Regions from separate parts of the Psychromonas sp. KJ10-5 genome, predicted to be linked through region 1. Evidence: predicted binding sites of a transcription regulator. Region 1 holds the regulator's gene; each other region holds the start of a gene.

The links. The regulator sigma-54, encoded in region 1, starts transcription at its own class of promoters, with help from an activator protein. The targets are predictions, from matches to a motif close to GTTGGCACGNNNNTNGNNT.
Region 2: the regulator sigma-54 is predicted to act here: its motif matches at 1,688-1,706, upstream of AC0L3W_RS14380 (superinfection exclusion B family protein).
Region 3: the regulator sigma-54 is predicted to act here: its motif matches at 1,998-2,016, upstream of AC0L3W_RS08290 (CsbD family protein).
Region 4: the regulator sigma-54 is predicted to act here: its motif matches at 2,636-2,654, upstream of AC0L3W_RS10650 (EF-hand domain-containing protein).

What each region holds. Positions count from the first base shown of each region.
Region 1 is NZ_CM147864.1:3,813,390-3,817,960, reverse strand. Features, by position in the region: gene lptA (lipopolysaccharide transport periplasmic protein LptA) at 1-83, shown strand, start outside; gene lptB (LPS export ABC transporter ATP-binding protein) at 86-811, shown strand; gene AC0L3W_RS16790 (RNA polymerase factor sigma-54) at 845-2,290, shown strand; gene AC0L3W_RS16785 (PTS sugar transporter subunit IIA) at 2,386-2,829, shown strand; gene rapZ (RNase adapter RapZ) at 2,846-3,688, shown strand; gene AC0L3W_RS16775 (HPr family phosphocarrier protein) at 3,695-3,970, shown strand; gene mgtE (magnesium transporter) at 3,985-4,571, shown strand, end outside.
Region 2 is NZ_CM147864.1:3,263,239-3,267,809, reverse strand. Features, by position in the region: gene AC0L3W_RS14390 (DUF2868 domain-containing protein) at 1-236, opposite strand, end outside; gene trmH (tRNA (guanosine(18)-2'-O)-methyltransferase TrmH) at 253-939, opposite strand; gene AC0L3W_RS14380 (superinfection exclusion B family protein) at 1,059-1,649, opposite strand; gene oxyR (DNA-binding transcriptional regulator OxyR) at 1,826-2,731, shown strand; gene rplQ (50S ribosomal protein L17) at 2,829-3,209, opposite strand; gene AC0L3W_RS14365 (DNA-directed RNA polymerase subunit alpha) at 3,246-4,232, opposite strand; gene rpsD (30S ribosomal protein S4) at 4,258-4,571, opposite strand, start outside.
Region 3 is NZ_CM147864.1:1,861,039-1,865,609, forward strand. Features, by position in the region: gene purT (formate-dependent phosphoribosylglycinamide formyltransferase) at 1-115, shown strand, start outside; gene AC0L3W_RS08280 (outer membrane beta-barrel protein) at 323-901, opposite strand; gene AC0L3W_RS08285 (hypothetical protein) at 1,526-1,714, opposite strand; gene AC0L3W_RS08290 (CsbD family protein) at 2,087-2,278, shown strand; gene AC0L3W_RS08295 (glucose/quinate/shikimate family membrane-bound PQQ-dependent dehydrogenase) at 2,655-4,571, shown strand, end outside.
Region 4 is NZ_CM147864.1:2,406,157-2,410,727, reverse strand. Features, by position in the region: gene lysS (lysine--tRNA ligase) at 1-221, shown strand, start outside; gene AC0L3W_RS10665 (hypothetical protein) at 883-1,158, shown strand; gene AC0L3W_RS10660 (DUF6969 family protein) at 1,250-2,008, shown strand; gene AC0L3W_RS10655 (GAF domain-containing protein) at 2,068-2,529, opposite strand; gene AC0L3W_RS10650 (EF-hand domain-containing protein) at 2,706-2,996, shown strand; gene AC0L3W_RS10645 (ATP-binding protein) at 3,471-4,571, shown strand, end outside.

The DNA of each region.
Region 1 (4,571 bases):
AGCGTGTAAAAACCATCTTTTTACCTGCTCAATTTGAAAAATCTAAAGACACTAACTCAACTTCAAACACAGGCAACAAATAACTATGGCAGAGTTACGCGCAACGGGGTTAGTTAAAAGTTATAAAGGCCGAACTGTAGTAAATGGTGTTGGTTTAACAGTAAAAACCGGTGAAATAGTAGGTTTACTAGGCCCTAATGGTGCAGGTAAAACCACCTCTTTTTATATGGTCGTTGGTTTAGTGAAACAAGACCAAGGTAGCATCGTCATTGATGACGAAGATATTTCTAGTAACCCAATGCATATTCGTGCACAAAAAGGCATTGGCTACCTGCCACAAGAAGCATCTATTTTTCGACGTTTAACCGTGACAGAAAACATTATGGGTATTCTACAAACCCGTAAAGAATTAACGCAAAAGCAACGCGATGAGAAGCTCAATACACTATTGGAAGAGTTTCATATTACTCATATTCGTGATAACAAAGGAATGAGTTTATCGGGTGGAGAGCGACGCCGTGTAGAAATAGCACGCGCACTAGCAACCGAGCCCAAATTTATTCTACTGGATGAACCTTTTGCAGGGGTTGACCCGATTTCAGTAATTGATATAAAAAATATTATTCAGCAATTACGAGATCGTGGTTTAGGTGTATTAATCACTGACCATAATGTAAGAGAAACGTTAGATGTTTGTGAGCATTCCTATATAGTAAGCCATGGGGAAATTATTGCTGTAGGTACACAAGATGAAATTCTTGCAAACGATCATGTAAAACGCGTTTATCTAGGTGAAGAGTTTAAACTTTAAGTTATTGCCACACGTTCAGGAAGATATGTTTTGATGAAACAGGGTTTACAATTGAAAATGGGTCAGCAATTAGCGATGACCCCTCAATTACAACAAGCAATAAAACTATTGCAGCTTTCAACATTAGATCTACAACAAGAGATTCAGAATGCTTTGGACTCTAACCCTCTTCTCGAACAAGATGATCAAACTGGGTCAGAAGATACGGTTAAAGAAGCCGATAGCAGCGTATTAGATACAACTGAAGCGATTACTCAACAAGAGTTCTCTGATGATCTCCCTGCAGAAAAAGAGTGGGAGGAATCTTATAACTCCACCCCAATCACAGGAACGACTTCTAATGCCGTTGCCTATGAGGGAGAAAATACACTTTATCAAGGCGAGTCATCAACCTCTCTACAAGACCATCTGTTGTGGCAAATGCAATTAACACCTTTTACAGATACCGACCAAATAATCGCGATGGCGATTATTGACTCTATCGATGAATCAGGCTACTTGACCACCGACTGTGAGAGTATCTTAGAGAGTTTACAAACAGATTTAGAAGAATTAGAACTAGATGAAGTAGAGGTGGTACTTAAACGCATTCAACACTTTGATCCACTAGGGGTTGCGGCACGTACCACCCAAGAATGTTTACAAATACAATTACGCCAACTACCAGAAACGACTCCTTGGCGTAATGAAGCAATTCAAATCCTTGAGCAATACATGGATCTATTAGGTAATAGAGATTACCGAACTTTAGCCAGAAAAAGTAAGCTAAAAGAAGCTCAACTTGCTGAAATAATGCGTTTAATTCAAAGCTTAGAGCCTCGCCCTGGTAACCGAGTAGAAACCAGCGAAACGCAGTATATTGTTCCCGATGTGTACGTTAAAAAGATCAATGGGCAATGGCGTGTATCCCTAAATCAAGATTGTGATCCTAATTTATCAATTAACCAGCAATACGCGAGTATGTGCTCAGGTAACATTAGTAAAACTGACTCTCAGTTTATCAAAGGCCACTTACAAGAAGCTAAGTGGTTTATTAAAAGCTTAGAAAATCGTAACGATACCTTATTAAAAGTGGCTAATTGTATTGTACAACAGCAACAAGCCTTTTTTGAATATGGCGATGAGTCCATGAAGCCAATGGTATTAAACGATGTCGCATTTGAAGTAGAAATGCATGAATCCACTATTTCACGTGTTACAACACAAAAGTTTATGCATACTCCACGTGGTATATATGAACTGAAATTTTTCTTTTCTAGCCATGTTGCTACTAATGGAGGCGGTGAATGTTCATCAACCGCTATTCGCGCTTTAATTAAAAAGTTGGTTTCAGCTGAAACCACAACTAAACCATTAAGCGACAATAAAATCACCCAGTTGTTGGAAGAAAAAGGTATTAAGGTAGCAAGACGTACTATTGCTAAATACCGTGAATCCTTAGGAATTCCGCCTTCTAATCAACGTAAACAATTACTTTGAACTAAGAAGTAATGCAAATAAATAAGGATTAACTATAGTCATTTAATGCTAACCTGATAAACTCGCGCGTCCATTAAATACAGTTAACTATTATTATGAAAATATCTACTCTATTAAATCAACAATCGGTATTCTGTAACACTACTTGCACAAGCAAAAAAGGCGCTCTAGAAAAAATCAGCCTTATCGCAGCAAAGGAGCTCGATTTAGATGCCCAAGAATTGTTTGAAAGCTTAATTGCACGAGAAAAAATTGGGTCAACAGGTGTTGGGTCTGGGATTGCTATTCCACATGTCAAAATTTCTAGTGAGCTACCTGCTACGGCTGTTTTTTTGCAATGTGAAACAGGTATCGATTACGATTCATATGACGGTAATAAAGTGGATATATTATTCGCTATCTTTGTACCTGAAGACCTTTGTAAAGAATACCTTTCGGCGCTATCAGAAATTAGCCAAAAGTTATTAGACAAACAATTCTTACGTCAGTTACGCAGTGCGGGAAATTCCCAAGAATTATTTGAATTACTAACACTATAGAAAGACAGGAGAAAGTATGAAGTTAATTGTTATTAGTGGTCGCTCAGGCTCAGGAAAAACAATTGCACTTCATGTTCTCGAAGACTTAGGTTATAACTGCATTGACGGTGTACCTTATCAACTACTCGAGCAACTTATTGATACTTTAGACCCTAAAGACAATAAAGTTGCTGTGAGCTTAGATGTCCGTAACATGCCAACCAAAGTTGAGCAAATACAACAACTGATCGCCTCTCTTCAAAAGAAAGTGGAATTGGAAATCATCTATATTGATGCATTAACCAGTGAATTAATTAGGCGTTATAGCGAAACTCGACGCTTGCACCCTCTTTCAAAAAAGAAATTCTCTTTATCCCAAGCATTAGAACTAGAAAATGAGATGTTACTGCCATTAAAATCGATGGCTGCTTTTTCTATTGATACCACTTCATTATCAGTGCATAACTTAAATGAACACCTCAAAATCTATTTACAGGGCTCAACAAAAAGTAACTTGCTTATTATTTTCCAATCTTTTGGCTTTAAATATGCTCACCCAGAAGACGCTGACTACATGTTTGACGTGCGCTTTTTACCTAATCCATATTGGGAAAAAGAGTTAAAAGCTTTTTCAGGTAAAGATAAGATCATTCAAGATTATTTAAGCACCTTTCCGATTGTCAAAGAGACGATTACCAATATAGAAAACCTGTTTTTAAATTGGTTGCCACACTTAGAGCAGAACAACCGTAATTATGTCACAGTCGCAATTGGCTGTACTGGCGGAAAACACCGTTCAGTATACGTCACTGAACAAATAGCGGCGCGTTTCAAGCATAAATATCAGGTACAGATAGAACACAAATGTTTAAAGGAGTAGTTCCGATTGGATATCATTAAGCAAACAATTACAATAAAAAACAAATTAGGGTTACATACACGCGCAACCATCAAATTAGTTGAACTTGTCAATGCATTTGACGCTCAAATCACCATTACACACAATGGCAAAAAAGCCGATGCCGGTAGTGTGTTAGGATTACTTGTACTAGAGACCTGCTTTGGACAAGAGATTGAAATCGAAGCAAGTGGCACGCAAGCTCAAGAAGCAATGCAAGCGGTAACCGAATTAATCGAAAATAAATTTTTAGAAGAAGAATAATTATAGGAGTTGGTATGCTGGAAAACACTAAAGTCGATAATACCCAGCTACGACTTCAAGAAGTAAAAAAAGCCCTTGAAAGTGGTATGTTTGTTTTAGCACGCAGTATTTTAGATAAAATGCCAGCCTGCGATGTTGCCTTTCTTTTAGAATCATCTCCGCCTGGTTACCGTAAAGTACTATGGAATCTAACCGACCATGACCAACACGGTGAAATCCTAGAAGAACTAAATGAAGATGCTAAAGATGGTATTATCAACCTCATGGGCACAGACAACCTCGTAGCAGCAACAGAGGGGATGGAAACTGATGGCCTGGCCTATGTATTGCGTGGTATACCAGATAGCGTTTACCGCGCTGTTTTGGAGCAAATGGACACACAAGATAGACAACGTGTTGAATTAGCATTAGCCTATCCAGAAGATACTGCCGGCTCAATCATGAATACCGACACCACCACAGTGCGCCCAGATGTGACCATTGAGGTAGTGCTTCGTTATTTACGTCTAAAAGGCTCACTGCCTGATACAACCGATGCGCTATATGTTGTAGACACCGATAATAAGTTACTGGGTGATGTTTCACTATCAACACTACTTAC
Region 2 (4,571 bases), 550 kb from region 1:
GATGCACCTAAAATAAAAAACAGAATACTCAACAATCCGCAAAATACAGTAAACAGTTGTTGAAAGTGCTTTAAAACAGGCGCAATTTGATAACGTAACTCAGCTAATTTAGTACGTTTAGTTAAAGCTTGTTCAAAGCTTAGCTCAGCGTAATCGGCATGAAATTGGTCTGATGGAGTACTTTTTTCAATGATACGTATGCCTTCCGTCAATAAACGGTCTTGGTATAAGCTCATTAACCGCTCCCTTTAATTATTTACGTCCGCGAATAGCATTCCACCAGTCTTCAGAAGCGGCAATTTGGCCCTCTTCATCAAGTGGCGGATAAGGTAAGCTTTTTTCACGACACAATTGACGGTAAATTGGATGACCACCTTCAAATAAAATACGGTGTTGCTCTTCTTTAGGTAATCGGCAAACTTGATCATACATACCAGCTATTTCACGCTGACGTTGTGCTTCATACATAATCAATGCAGATGCGACCGATACATTCAATGATTGACACATGCCAACCATTGGAATAATTACATCTTGGTCAGCTAAGGCTAATGCCTCATCACTAATACCATACTTCTCTTGGCCCATTAAAATAGCTGTTGGTTTCGTGTAATCAACTTCTCGGAAATCAATGGCAGTATCCGATAAATTAGTCGCAATTATTTGCATCCCTTGTTCGCGCATGACAGCGACCGCATCTTGTACCGTATCATGAGAATGTACATTAACCCATTTCTGACTACCTGACGCAACATTTCGCGAAATACGTGTTGAATCTATATCCCACGTAGCATGCACATTATTAATACCCATAGCGTCGGCTGTACGAACGATAGCAGCTAAGTTATGTTGCATGTGCACCTGTTCCATAAAAACGGTTAGGTCAGGTTGACGGCAGTTTAACATGGAAGTAATACGGGCAAAACGTTCAGGAGTCATACTCTCTCACACAAAGAAGTTATAAAAGAGTTTATTATATAGAAAGTTTGAGCTCGGCTAAAGCAGTGTCAAAAAAGCGTTTTCAAAACACTGCTTTAAAGCGAGGATAAAGAGAGGATTTACTTCAGCGATATATAGTTATTACGAGCATATTGGGGACGAGCTGCTTTTAATACTTCCGCTTCAGTCTCTGTCAATTTTCCAACAGGTAATCCTATCACCTTGTGGGTTAAGTGCTCTCTTGCTTCAATGGCAATAGACAGTTTGATAATACGACTGCTTCCCTTAATTTCTTGTGTTTCAAAAGCTGGCGCTAGTACACCAGAAGCTAATAAATTGCTCACCGCAGGTTCCGTTAGTGGCAAAGCCAATACGGTTTTACGTTGAATAATAAACTCTCGTAATAAGGCTTTTTCTTCAAAGTCTAACTGACGGATCATCTTGTTTCTACGCACTATTAAACGCTGGTTCATGTAATACTCTTTTAACCCAGAGAATGAAAATGATAACAATCGAGTCAATAGATAACAGCCAGTTAATAGGGTTAACACCCATATGTAAGGTGCATATGAAGCGGGTAATAGATCTGAGTTATTGAGAGAAAATAATGAACTAGGGATAACCAATAAAACAGCACAACTCACACACATCCACATCATAGTCGTGGTGATCCCTTGTTGCTCTGTCATGCGTTGTAAAAAGTGTTTCATAATAGCTCCTGCCAATAAATTGTTGCACAGCTATAGAAAAGCAGGAAACATGCCAAGAATAAAAATCATAAAGAACAAGATGTATTTGTATTTACTTGGACCGGTAAATAATCCAGTAACACGAGTAGTTGGATATGGTACGATAAAAGTATTATATATTGTGTAAGGTTAATGTTATGAATTTCAGAGATCTCGAGTACCTGATTGCTTTAGAAGAATTAAAACATTTTAGAAAAGCCGCTGATAGATGTTTTGTCAGTCAACCAACATTAAGTGGTCAAATTAAAAAATTAGAAGAAGAGCTTAATGTTCAATTAATGGAACGATCTTCAAGAAAGGTTATCTTCACACCTGCTGGCCTAGATATCGTAGCGAAAGCGAAAACAATTCTATTGGAAGCCAAGTCATTAAAAGAGATTGCAAAGAGCCATAATGAGCCGATGCGAGGCACATTACATATTGGTCTGATCCCAACTGTTGCTCCTTACTTACTCCCATTAATTGTTCCAGTAATGAAAGAAGCATTCCCTGATTTAGAGTTATATCTACATGAGAATCAAACCCAGACTCTGATCAAACAGTTAGAAGAAGGTGAATTAGATTGTTTAATGTTAGCGTTAATGCCAGATATGGAACAATTTAAACAACTAGTACTTTACGATGAGCCACTAGAACTCGCATTATCTGATAAACATGCATGGTCTAATCAACGCCATATTAATTTACAAGAGCTAAGCGGTGAACATGTATTAATGTTAGCCGATGGGCATTGTTTACGCGATCAAGCGTTAGGATTCTGTTTTGCTGCAGGTGCGATTGAAGATAATAGCTTTAAAGCAACGAGTTTAGAAACATTACGTCATATGATCAGTGCAGACAACGGTGTTACTTTGCTGCCTCAACTGGCAATACCGTTAAATCGTTATCAGGCTGGTGTAAAATATATCCCGTTTGAACCACCAGTACCATCACGTAAAATCGTACTGTTAAGTCGCAATAACAGTGCACGACAAGCTTGCTTTGATAAGTTAGCGGAAGTAATTAATAAAGCCGTGCAGGCGCGATTAGACGAGTACCTTTAAGTACAACAAACTATCTTACTAATATAAGGTAGTTTGAATTTCAGACACAAAAAAGCCGAACATAAGTTCGGCTTTTTTATTGCAACTATAAAGAAGCTTACGCTTCTTCGTCCGCTACAACTGGACGGTCTACAAACTGGATGTAAGCCATTGGAGCTTTATCGCCAGTACGGAAACCACATTTAATGATACTAGTGTAACCACCAGGACGAGTCGCGTAGCGAGGACCTAGTTCATTAAATAATTTTGCCACTACTGCATCATCACGAAGACGAGCAAATGCTAGACGACGGTTAGCAACGCTATCCGTTTTAGCTAATGTAATTAATGGCTCAATTACACGACGCAATTCTTTTGCTTTTGGCACTGTAGTTTTAATAACTTCGTGCGTAGCAATAGAGATTGCCATATTACGAAACATAGCCTGACGGTGGCTGCTGTTTCGGTTAAGTTGACGTCCACTTTGACGATGGCGCATAACCTAATCCTTATTTATTCGTGAATCGGTTTAATACTAATCTTCGATTAGACTTGCTGGTGGCCAGTTTTCTAAGCGCATGCCTAGAGACAGTCCACGTGATGCAAGCACATCTTTGATTTCAGTTAGAGACTTCTTACCTAAGTTAGGCGTTTTTAGAAGTTCAACTTCAGTACGTTGTACTAGATCACCGATATAGTGAATCGACTCTGCTTTCAAACAGTTAGCAGAACGAACAGTTAGTTCTAAATCATCTACTGGGCGTAAAAGAATTGGATCAAACTCAGGTTTAGCTTCAGCTACTGGTGCTTCATAAGTAGTGCGCAGATCAACAAATGCGTCTAATTGCTCAGCTAAAATTGTAGCTGCGCGACGAATTGCCTCTTCTGGCTCTAAAGTACCATCTGTTTCCATATCGATAACAAGCTTGTCTAAATCGGTACGTTGTTCAACACGAGCTGATTCAACACTGTAAGCAATACGCTCAACAGGACTGAAAGTCGCATCGACTAATAGACGACCAATTGGACGCTCATCTTCTTCGCTATGAATACGAGATGAAGCTGGAACATAACCGCGACCTGATTCAATTTTAATACGCATGCTGATTTCAGCATTGCCTGTTAAATTACAGATCACATGTTCTGGGTTGACTATCTCTACATCACCATCATGAATGATGTCGCCTGCAGTAACAGGACCAGCGCCAGATTTAGTTAAACTAACTAAAACTTCATTTTTACCTTCAAGCTTTACAGCTAGACCTTTAAGGTTAAGAAGAATCTCTAGGATGTCTTCTTGAACGCCTTCTTTTGTGCTGTACTCATGTTGTACACCATCAATTTCAACTTCTGTTACCGCCGTTCCCGGCATAGATGATAACAAAATACGACGAAGAGCATTACCCAAAGTATGGCCAAAGCCACGCTCTAGTGGCTCAAGAACCACTTTTGCTCTAGTTGTTGAAACTTGTTCGATATCAACTAATCTTGGTTTTAGAAAATCAATTACAGAACCCTGCATTTGTGCCCTCTCTTAACAGTTAACTTTACTTAGAGTAAAGCTCGATGATTAACTGTTCGTTAATCTCAGCAGATAAATCTGAACGTTCAGGTTGACGCTTAAATTCGCCTTCCATCTTCGTTGTATCAACTTCTACCCAAGCTAGGGCTTCACGTTGACCAGCGATTTCTAATGCAGCGCCAATACGTGATTGCTTTTTAGCTTTCTCACGGATCGCGATAACGTCGCTAGGTTTAACGTTGAATGAAGGGATATTTACAACTTTACCGTTCACTAGAATAGCTTTATGGCTAACTAGTTGACGTGATTCAGCACGTGTTGCGCCAAAGCCCATGCGGT
Region 3 (4,571 bases), 2.0 Mb from region 1:
ACCCAATATTAATGGTGGTCGCCGTTTAGGTGTCGCGATTGCTCGTGGTGACAATATTGAACAAGCCATTGAAAATGCAAAATCTGTCAGTGCTGCTGTAAACATTGCTTATTAAATATAAGTTTATTAAATAAAGATTTTTGCTCAACCTGACATAGCCTTTAGCAAGCTCAAGCAAGGATCGAATTATTCGACAGCATCGTTTTACAAAATCGGAAATCTACATAAACTAGTGTGATTGGTATTAATAGACGACATATATTAAAAAAGGCAAATCAACATGATTTGCCTTTTCGTATTTTATTAACTTAATCATTGGTATTTAAAATTTGTATTCAAGACCAACTGATGCGTATTTCATATCAGTTGAAAAGTCAGAATCGCTGTCCGCGCTTTCTGCATCCAAATCATTATCATAAACGGTATAATCGACTTTAACTGCCCAGTTTTTATCTAAGTGATAACTTACCCCTACCCCTGCAAATAACCCAGTGTCATCTTCGTTTCCATCAACTCCTAGCACAGAGTAATCCGTTTCATACCAGAGCTGGCCACCTTTAGCATAAATTTCGATATTGTTTGTCACTGGTAAACCTAATTTTAACCCAAGGGTGTATCCATCGGTTTCTGCACTTGCAACAGTGTTTCCATAATCACCAAAATCGACGTAACTCCCCTCAACAGCAATATATTCATTCAAAGAGTAACCTACGAATAGCTGATAAGCATCTTTATCATCATCAAATTCGTCATCATTATCTACTCGTAAATAACCATAGTTACCACCGACATAAACACCTGCCGCATCGGAATCTGGGTTATATGCTTCTGCATGCGCCAATGTTGCAGAGCTTAAAAAACCAGTTGAAATTAATGCGTATGCTAAAATTGACTTTTTCATTGTATGCTCCATAAGTGTTTTATTATTTAATACTCATACTGAATTACTTTGTTAGTAGAGTTGCTCTTCAAGCTATTAAAGCTGTTTAAGCTGATTAAGTATTTACAAAATATGTGCCAACATTTACCCCTAAAAAAAAGGGTGCTTTTCGTTCTAAAAATGTACAATTCGTTGTTTTAATGTGAATTTTTTATAATTCACTATGAAGAAATTACATACTCTAATTGCTCAAGAAAATTTTTGAATACCCCATGTTTAGAATAAGCACCAGCAAAAAATTTCAATAAAATCTTCCTCAATATGGCTAGGTCCATTCCTCCCATTAAGTTTTTCTGAATCAATCACTGAACTTAGCAAGGTAAGGAACCGTTGCTAGCGCTCTCCAGATGGGCGTCGGATATGAGCGGTGCTTGAGGTAGCCCTTATTGCTTTACCTCAAAGGTATAGATCAGAAAACGATACAGGAGCCTTTTTCTTTCTTTTTTTGAAGGTATAGGTTTCTTTAGGGTGGGGAAAAAATAACTTGCCGACCGGACGGCACACTGACAATAAATATAAAACAGCGGAGACGAGATCTCAGATATCTAAATAAATGAAGACTGGGTTACCGTTCAGAACAAAGTATTAAAGGTAACCAGATTCAAACACTTGTTTGATTAATGCTATGAATAGCATGGCAAATACTAAAATAGGTAAGATTTTACTGTACTTAGCTTGTTGTTTCGCATCAATAGGCTTGGCATAACGCTCACCGAGTATCACCATCAAGGCAACAGCACCAAATAACGCAATCAAGATCCAGATAATTGTCATACTCTCCCCTTAACGATTCCACTTATTGTAATAGTTACATCATGTGTTCAACATAGCATATAGATCAATGTATATGGGCATTACATCACTATGCATTAGCAAGGAGACGTTGAAAATGAGATTTTTAGATTTCAGCAAGCTAAGGAATGATGGCACTTCTAACGCCCCTCTTTCCATAATGAACTTCATGAAAACCTTTCAATTGGCCCTGTAATAGTTACAGGGTGAGCAGACCTTTAATTTCACCAACTAAAAAATAACATTAATAATCAACACCTTAAATGTTGGCATGCAACTTGTAACGCTTCTTATTAAGAACATCGACGCAATCACTATATTGCATTTATTCAAGCTAACTTAAGGAGTTATATTATGAATAACGACATTATGAAAGGTCAGTGGAAACAAGTTTCAGGTACTATCAAAGAGAAATGGGGTAAGTTAACAGATGATGACTTACAAGAAATTGACGGTAACCTAGAAGTATTCCAAGGCAAAATGCAAGAAAAATACGGTATGGAAAAAGATGAAGCAGAAAAAGAGTTTAATAAGACATTCTCATAGGTCTTAACCTCTTATGTAATGTTTATTAAATAATTTATTCAAGGCCAATTCAATTGGCCTTTTTTTCAAACAATAAAATGAAGTTTTATTTTCATTAAAAGGGAGTTTGGTGTCTATAAAAAGCGCTAAAAAATCCCCCAAAAATTGAATCTAAGCTGGTATTAATCGAGCTCAAAATCTCGTCACGATTGTTAATTGACTCATTAGTATATTTTCAATACCAAAATAATTTTAAGTTTCACACAAAAATACAGTTTATAAAAAGACACAATCAATTCAGTTCTTAATAGGTTTTATTTATCACAACTAACTAAAACTCTATTTATCAACATGTTTTATCAGTATCCAAAGGTCACAAAAAATAAGGATAGTGTTTATGATCATTTTATCAGGGTTATTTTTTATTATAGGTTTAGCCTTATTGCTCGGCGGTGGTTGGCTAATTGCGTTGGGTGGTAGCTTATATTATTGCTTAGCCGGAATAGCATTCATTGCGGTGTCATTATTAGTGCGTAACAAAAATGCATACGCTAACTTTATTTACGCTATTTTTTTAATGGCGACAATGGTTTGGTCAATTCTTGAATCAGGTCTCAGTTGGTGGCCTTTAGCAACTAGAATGGGACTTTTCCTAGTGTTAGCAATCCCTCTCCTCTTAATTGCTTTTGTTAAACATCGTCGCGGTTGGATATTTTTATTGCCCGTCTGGTTAGCGACCAGTGCCACTACGCTTTCCCCTTTAATGGTTACATCCCCGACAACGGTAGAGGGTCAATTACCGCGAGCTGTTAGTATGCCCTTTTCAAGTGATGTAGATGAAAGTGATTGGAATGCTTATGGTAGAAGCAATTTGGGGCAACGATTTTCTCCTTTGGCTAACATTACACCTGAGAATGTCGATCAATTACAATTGGCTTGGCAATATCAAACAGGTGATAAAAAAGGCCCTAAAGATGTAGGCGAAACCACTTATGAAGCAACCCCACTTAAAATAGGTAATGCACTTTACCTTTGTACGCCTCATAATTGGCTTATTGCTTTAAATGCAGATACAGGTGAAGAGCAATGGGTTTACGACGCCAAAGTACCCGCTGAAAGTCAGCGCCAGCATCAAACTTGTCGTGGAGTTTCTTATTTACCACCAAGTGATAGTAAACCACTTCCTGATGTTCAAACCATTTCAACACCTTCAGAAAATCTAAGCGCATTACAATGCGATGCACAATTATTTTTACCCACATCAGATGCACGTCTTATCGCCGTTGACCCTGTTACAGGAGCGCGCTGTGCTAACTTTGCCGAGAACGGAGAGTTAGATTTAATGCACAATATGCCATTTAAACAATCTGGTTATTATTATTCAACGTCGCCTCCATTAGTAGCAGGTGGTGTAGTCATCGTGGCTGGTTCAGTAAATGATAATTACGATATTAATTCGCCTTCTGGTGTGATCCGAGCTTATGACGTGAAGACGGGTGAGTTAATGTGGAACTGGGATTCAGGAAAGCCAAATAAAACAGCACCAATTGGAGAAGATGAACTATATGCAACTAGCTCACCAAATAGCTGGTCTGTTGCGAGTGCAGATGAGGAGTTAGGATTAGCTTATTTCCCAATGGGTAACCGAACTCCCGATCAACTAGGTATATACCGCACACCTGCTGAAGAAAAATATGCAACATCTGTTGTGGCATTGAGTCTTAAAACAGGTCAAGTCGCTTGGGTTCAACAGTTTGTTCATCATGATTTATGGGATATGGATACGCCTGCTCAACCTTCTTTATTAGATCTAGACACTGAAACAGGAAAACAACCCGCTTTGGTAATTCCAACCAAGCAAGGCGATATTTATGTGCTTAATAGAGCGACAGGTGAAGCTATATTGCCGATCACCGAAGAAGCTGCTCCACAAGGTGCGATTGTTGGAGATCACACAGCTAAAACTCAACCGACTTCTGCTTTATCTTTTAAACCAGAAAAATTAACAGAATCGGATATGTGGGGAGCAACGCCATTAGACCAGTTAATATGCAGAATTAACTTTAAAAAATTACGCTATGAGGGTCGTTACACACCACCATCAGAACAAGGCTCAATTATATACCCAGGTAACTTTGGTGTATTCAACTGGGGCAGTATTGCAATAGATCCTAAACGTCAGCAATTATTTGGAATGCCTCTTTACCTTGCTTTTACATCAACATTAGTGCCCAAAGAAGGACTCGATTTAAGTGGTTCAAATAAAGGGGAACAAGGGGTTAATTCAAATGAAGGGGCTGATTATGCTGTAGAT
Region 4 (4,571 bases), 1.4 Mb from region 1:
AAGATCAAGCACAGCGTTTCATGGATCAAGTTGCACAAAAAGAATCAGGTGATGATGAAGCGATGTTCTACGATGCAGATTACATTACTGCTCTAGAGCATGGTTTACCACCAACAGCGGGTGAAGGTATTGGTATCGACCGTTTAGTGATGCTGTTTACAGATAGCCATACCATCCGTGATGTATTGCTATTCCCACATATGCGTCCACAAGCTAAATAATATAAGCGTTAATCGCTTTTATTGAGTATTTAAGCCTCGTTGATACGGGGCTTTTTTGTGCCTATGATAATTGTATTAGTTACGTATCGATTGTTATACCAGTTCTGTTAATTATCTACTCATCTAATTCACGGAGTTGGTATTATTTTAGCGTTGTCTGAGTTTCCTTTTGGCTATTAGCGATTGGGCTGTCTATTAATACTTATTTATCAATACAAGCTCCCCAGTTTTCTCCCCACCATAACTGATTTATATCAGATGGCCATTATTCGCAATAAAGTTAAAAATAATGTCTATTTATTTGCAATGAAAATTAGTTGTGACCTAAGTCACTATATTTATGGCTCATCAGTTACTTTAACTTTTTACTATGATCATTTATTGATATTTATGAAGTTAGTCTAGCGCTATTGTATTGATTTAATGAAGTTGAAAAGCTCAAATGAAAAATATTAGTAATATTGTTTATAAATCAACTACATTTGTTTTTTGTATGTGAGATCTAAAGTATTTGATAACAACTTGATAAGTTTGAATTTGTGATGACTTTTTCTGAAATTTTTAAATATAGCCATAGGTCTTTTAGAGGACAATAACGCATACCAGCAAGGTGCGGCAGTTATTGTGAATAATTTTTAAATTAACTCTAAGGATATTAAAAATGAAAAAGATACTAAAAAATAAACCTGCTGTTATCGCTGCTGGTATTGTAGGCGCTGTTTTATCTATTAACCCTGCTGTAGCTTCATGCGGTGCTTCTTGTGATGTGTTTTGCTCTCCATGTAAAGCTAAATCCACAAAAGTCGTTAACCCATGTGCCGCAGCTAATCCTTGCGCAGCGAAAAACCCGTGTGCCGCAGCTAATCCTTGCACAGCGAAAAACCCGTGTGCCGCAACTAACCCTTGCGCAGCGAAAAATCCATGTGCAGCAAAATAAGCGTTATGCGTTGTAACGATTGATAAGCGGTATTAAATAATGGTGTATTACTTTTACACCATTATATTTTTATTTATAAGGTGAGGCCTATATGTCAAATACGCTAAGTTGTTTTACCTGTGAAGCAGATATCCCACTTGAGATGCCTTTACTTGAGCATATTGATAATGTAGATGAGATGCTCAATGCTGCTCAAACCATAAAAGAGTGCCAGCGTTTATTAGATAAAGCAGGCATTAATGTAGTAAGTGAATTACTTAAAGGGCAGGGCACTTTTTATCAGTTAAATCACTACCCTGAACAAGATGTTTATGATGATGAATCTCATTGTCAGTATTATTATCATAATCATAGAGGCGTAGAAGGGGAACACGGTCATTTTCATACCTTTATACGCTCTCCTGGTATTCCTGAGTCGATAAAACCAATGAGTGGGTTGATGCAATCTGAGCCTTGGCCATCGGGTGAGAATGCGCTTGCTCATTTTGTTTGTATTTCAATGGATGATGAAGGTTTACCAATAGGTTTATTTGCTATCAACCGTTGGGTCTGTGCACAAACATGGTATTCAGCTGAAGATACGATTGCGCTATTAGATCGGTTTTATATTGATCATGCTTACCCTAACTTGGTGGTGAACCAATGGTTAACGGCTATGTTTGTATTATTCAGGCCTTATATTGTGGCGTTATTAAGACACAGAGATAAAGTCATTGCATTAAGGCAAGTAAACAATCCTGATGTTGATGTATTGGAAGACCGTGAGTTAGATGTAACAGGTTCATTTACTATTACAGTTGAGCAGTGGGTAGCACAATTAAATACGCTATTAGAGTATAAAGAGGGATAAATACCTTCCATTAAAAAGAGCATAAAGTGATGCCTTCATGCTCGTGTCTGTTAATTTTCTTAAAATATAAGTTTATCTTGTATTTGCTCTACAAAATGAATTAACCCTGCTTCATCGACTTCGTTAAAACGGTCTGTTACAGGGCTATCAATGTCTAATACAGCGATTGTTTTACCTTGGTTGTTAATCGGCACTACGATTTCAGATTGGCTTGCTGCGTCACAGGCAATATGCCCTGGAAATTCATGCACATCTGCTATGCGCTGTGTGGTATTAGTGCTGAATGCTTTACCACAAACTCCTTTATCTAATTCAATACGTACACAAGCAACATTCCCCTGAAAAGGGCCTAGTACGAGTTGTTGCTCTTTGTAGAGGTAAAACCCTACCCAGTTAATATTGTCTAAGCTGCTGTTCAGTAGCGCACTTAAATTAGATAGATTGGCGATCAGATCTTTTTCATCTTCAATTAGCGCAACGGCTTGTTTTGTTAATGAATGGTAATCAGCTAATGTTTTCATTTATACCTGCTATATCGGTTGAGATTATTTACTCAGTATCAGGCTTTATTCTCTTAAATAAAATAGATAGTTAAGAGAATTTACTGTTTTTTTAAATTATTTTATTTTTTGCACAGTATTTGCACATTCTGTTGTTATTGTTCTGACGAAATTTAAACCTTATAGGATTTTTTGAAATGAAAAATAGTTCAAACATATTACTGGCTTTAGTAATGTCTGTGGGTGTTATGAGTCAAAGTTACGCTGCCGATTCTGATCAAGGTCGACCTGAAGGCGGTCCTCAAGGTGGTCCGCCACAATTTTCTTCTGTTGATACTAATGGTGATGGTGAGCTTACTTTTGAAGAGTTTTCTGCTCAAGAAATTCCCCATGGTGATCACCAAACTGTATTTGATGACATGGATTCAGATGGTAACGGCGTAGTGAGTGAAAATGAGTTTACTAGTTTTAAACCACCTCGTCAGTAAGCTTAAAATAAATGATATAGCGAGCATTCTATTTATGACGTTAGTGCATATCGATTCGTTATCTCAGCAACAGTTTTTCTAAACATAGATTTTTCTAAGCTTAGGAATAAAGGTACTTTCCATTTCGACCTTAACGGAAAGCAATAATAATAATAACCCATTTATGTGGCCAAGGGACATAAGATCCTCGTCATGTAAAGTAAGCTAGTCGTAAATATTTATATTAGCTTATATAAATGGGATTTAAAGTGGGTAATTTGATCTATATTATTTTGATACAGGTAGTATAAATCATTCTATAAACCCGTTAGTGTATCAATAAGCTAACGGGTTTAGTTTTTTGTACAATAGGTAACATCGACTCTAGTTTCTCTCGCCCTCTGCTCTATCATTCTGTATGTTATTAAAATATTGGTCCTATTTGTTATTAACGCAATGAATTTAATACCTGTTACACAAGCATGAGATACCTCCATGAAAATACATAATAAATTATTCCTCGTTTTTTTCGGCTTTAGTCTTGTGCTGGTAACTGCGTTAGTTTTATTAATACAATGGAGTATTGGTAAGGGGATTGTTGAGTATGTTAATAGCAAGGAGGTTGAGTCATTAAAGCCCTTGATTACTGAGCTTCAAAATGAATATCAAAAAAATAATAATTGGAATGGCATACAGGGCAGAAATAGATATTTTGGACATCTATTATTTTTATATTCTCAAGGGCTAGAGCCACAAATTCAACCTCCTCTTTATGAACCAAAAAACAATACCAGATTACCAAGAGCAGATAAGTTTGTGTCTCCTTCAGAAAGAAGGCGTCCCCCTCCAGTTGATTTGAATGAAGGTTATGCACTGTTCGATGCTAATGACGTTATTATTGTTGGGCACTATATTGAAGGCATAGATTACAATCGAATGGCTATTGTCGTTGACCAGGTTAATATTGGTTGGTTAATGATCCCTAAACGTAAACAGCTAACTGATGGCTTCGAATTAGACTTTTTCGAGCAACAGCAAAGTTATTTATGGTTGATTGCATTAATTACCATGGTATTGGTTATTTTGATTACGCAGCCATTAGCGAGGCATTTAGCTGAGCCTATCAAAAAAATTATTTTAGGTATGCATAAACTTACCCAAGGTAATTATCAGCAGAATATCGATGTCAAAAGAAAAGATGAGCTAGGTGAACTGGGCCGAGATTTTAATGAACTAGCACTCACACTTTATGAAAATGAAAGTGCTCGTAAGCGTTGGCTAGCAAATATTTCACATGAATTACGCACCCCTGTTGCTATTTTAAGAGGTGAGTTAGAAGCGATCTTAGATGGGGTGAGAGCGTTAGAAAAACAAAATATAGAATCAGCAAATGATGAGGTAAAACACTTACAGCATTTGATTGATGACCTACACCTGTTAACCAGCGCTGACATCGGCGGTATGCATTACCGTAAACAAAGCCTCGATATTGGTCTTTGGTTAGAATCTGAAGTGCCTAAATATACCAGTTATCTTGCAGATGCCAATATTAAACTAGAAGTCGACAAACAGTCTGGAGAGTACTTAGCGTTTGTG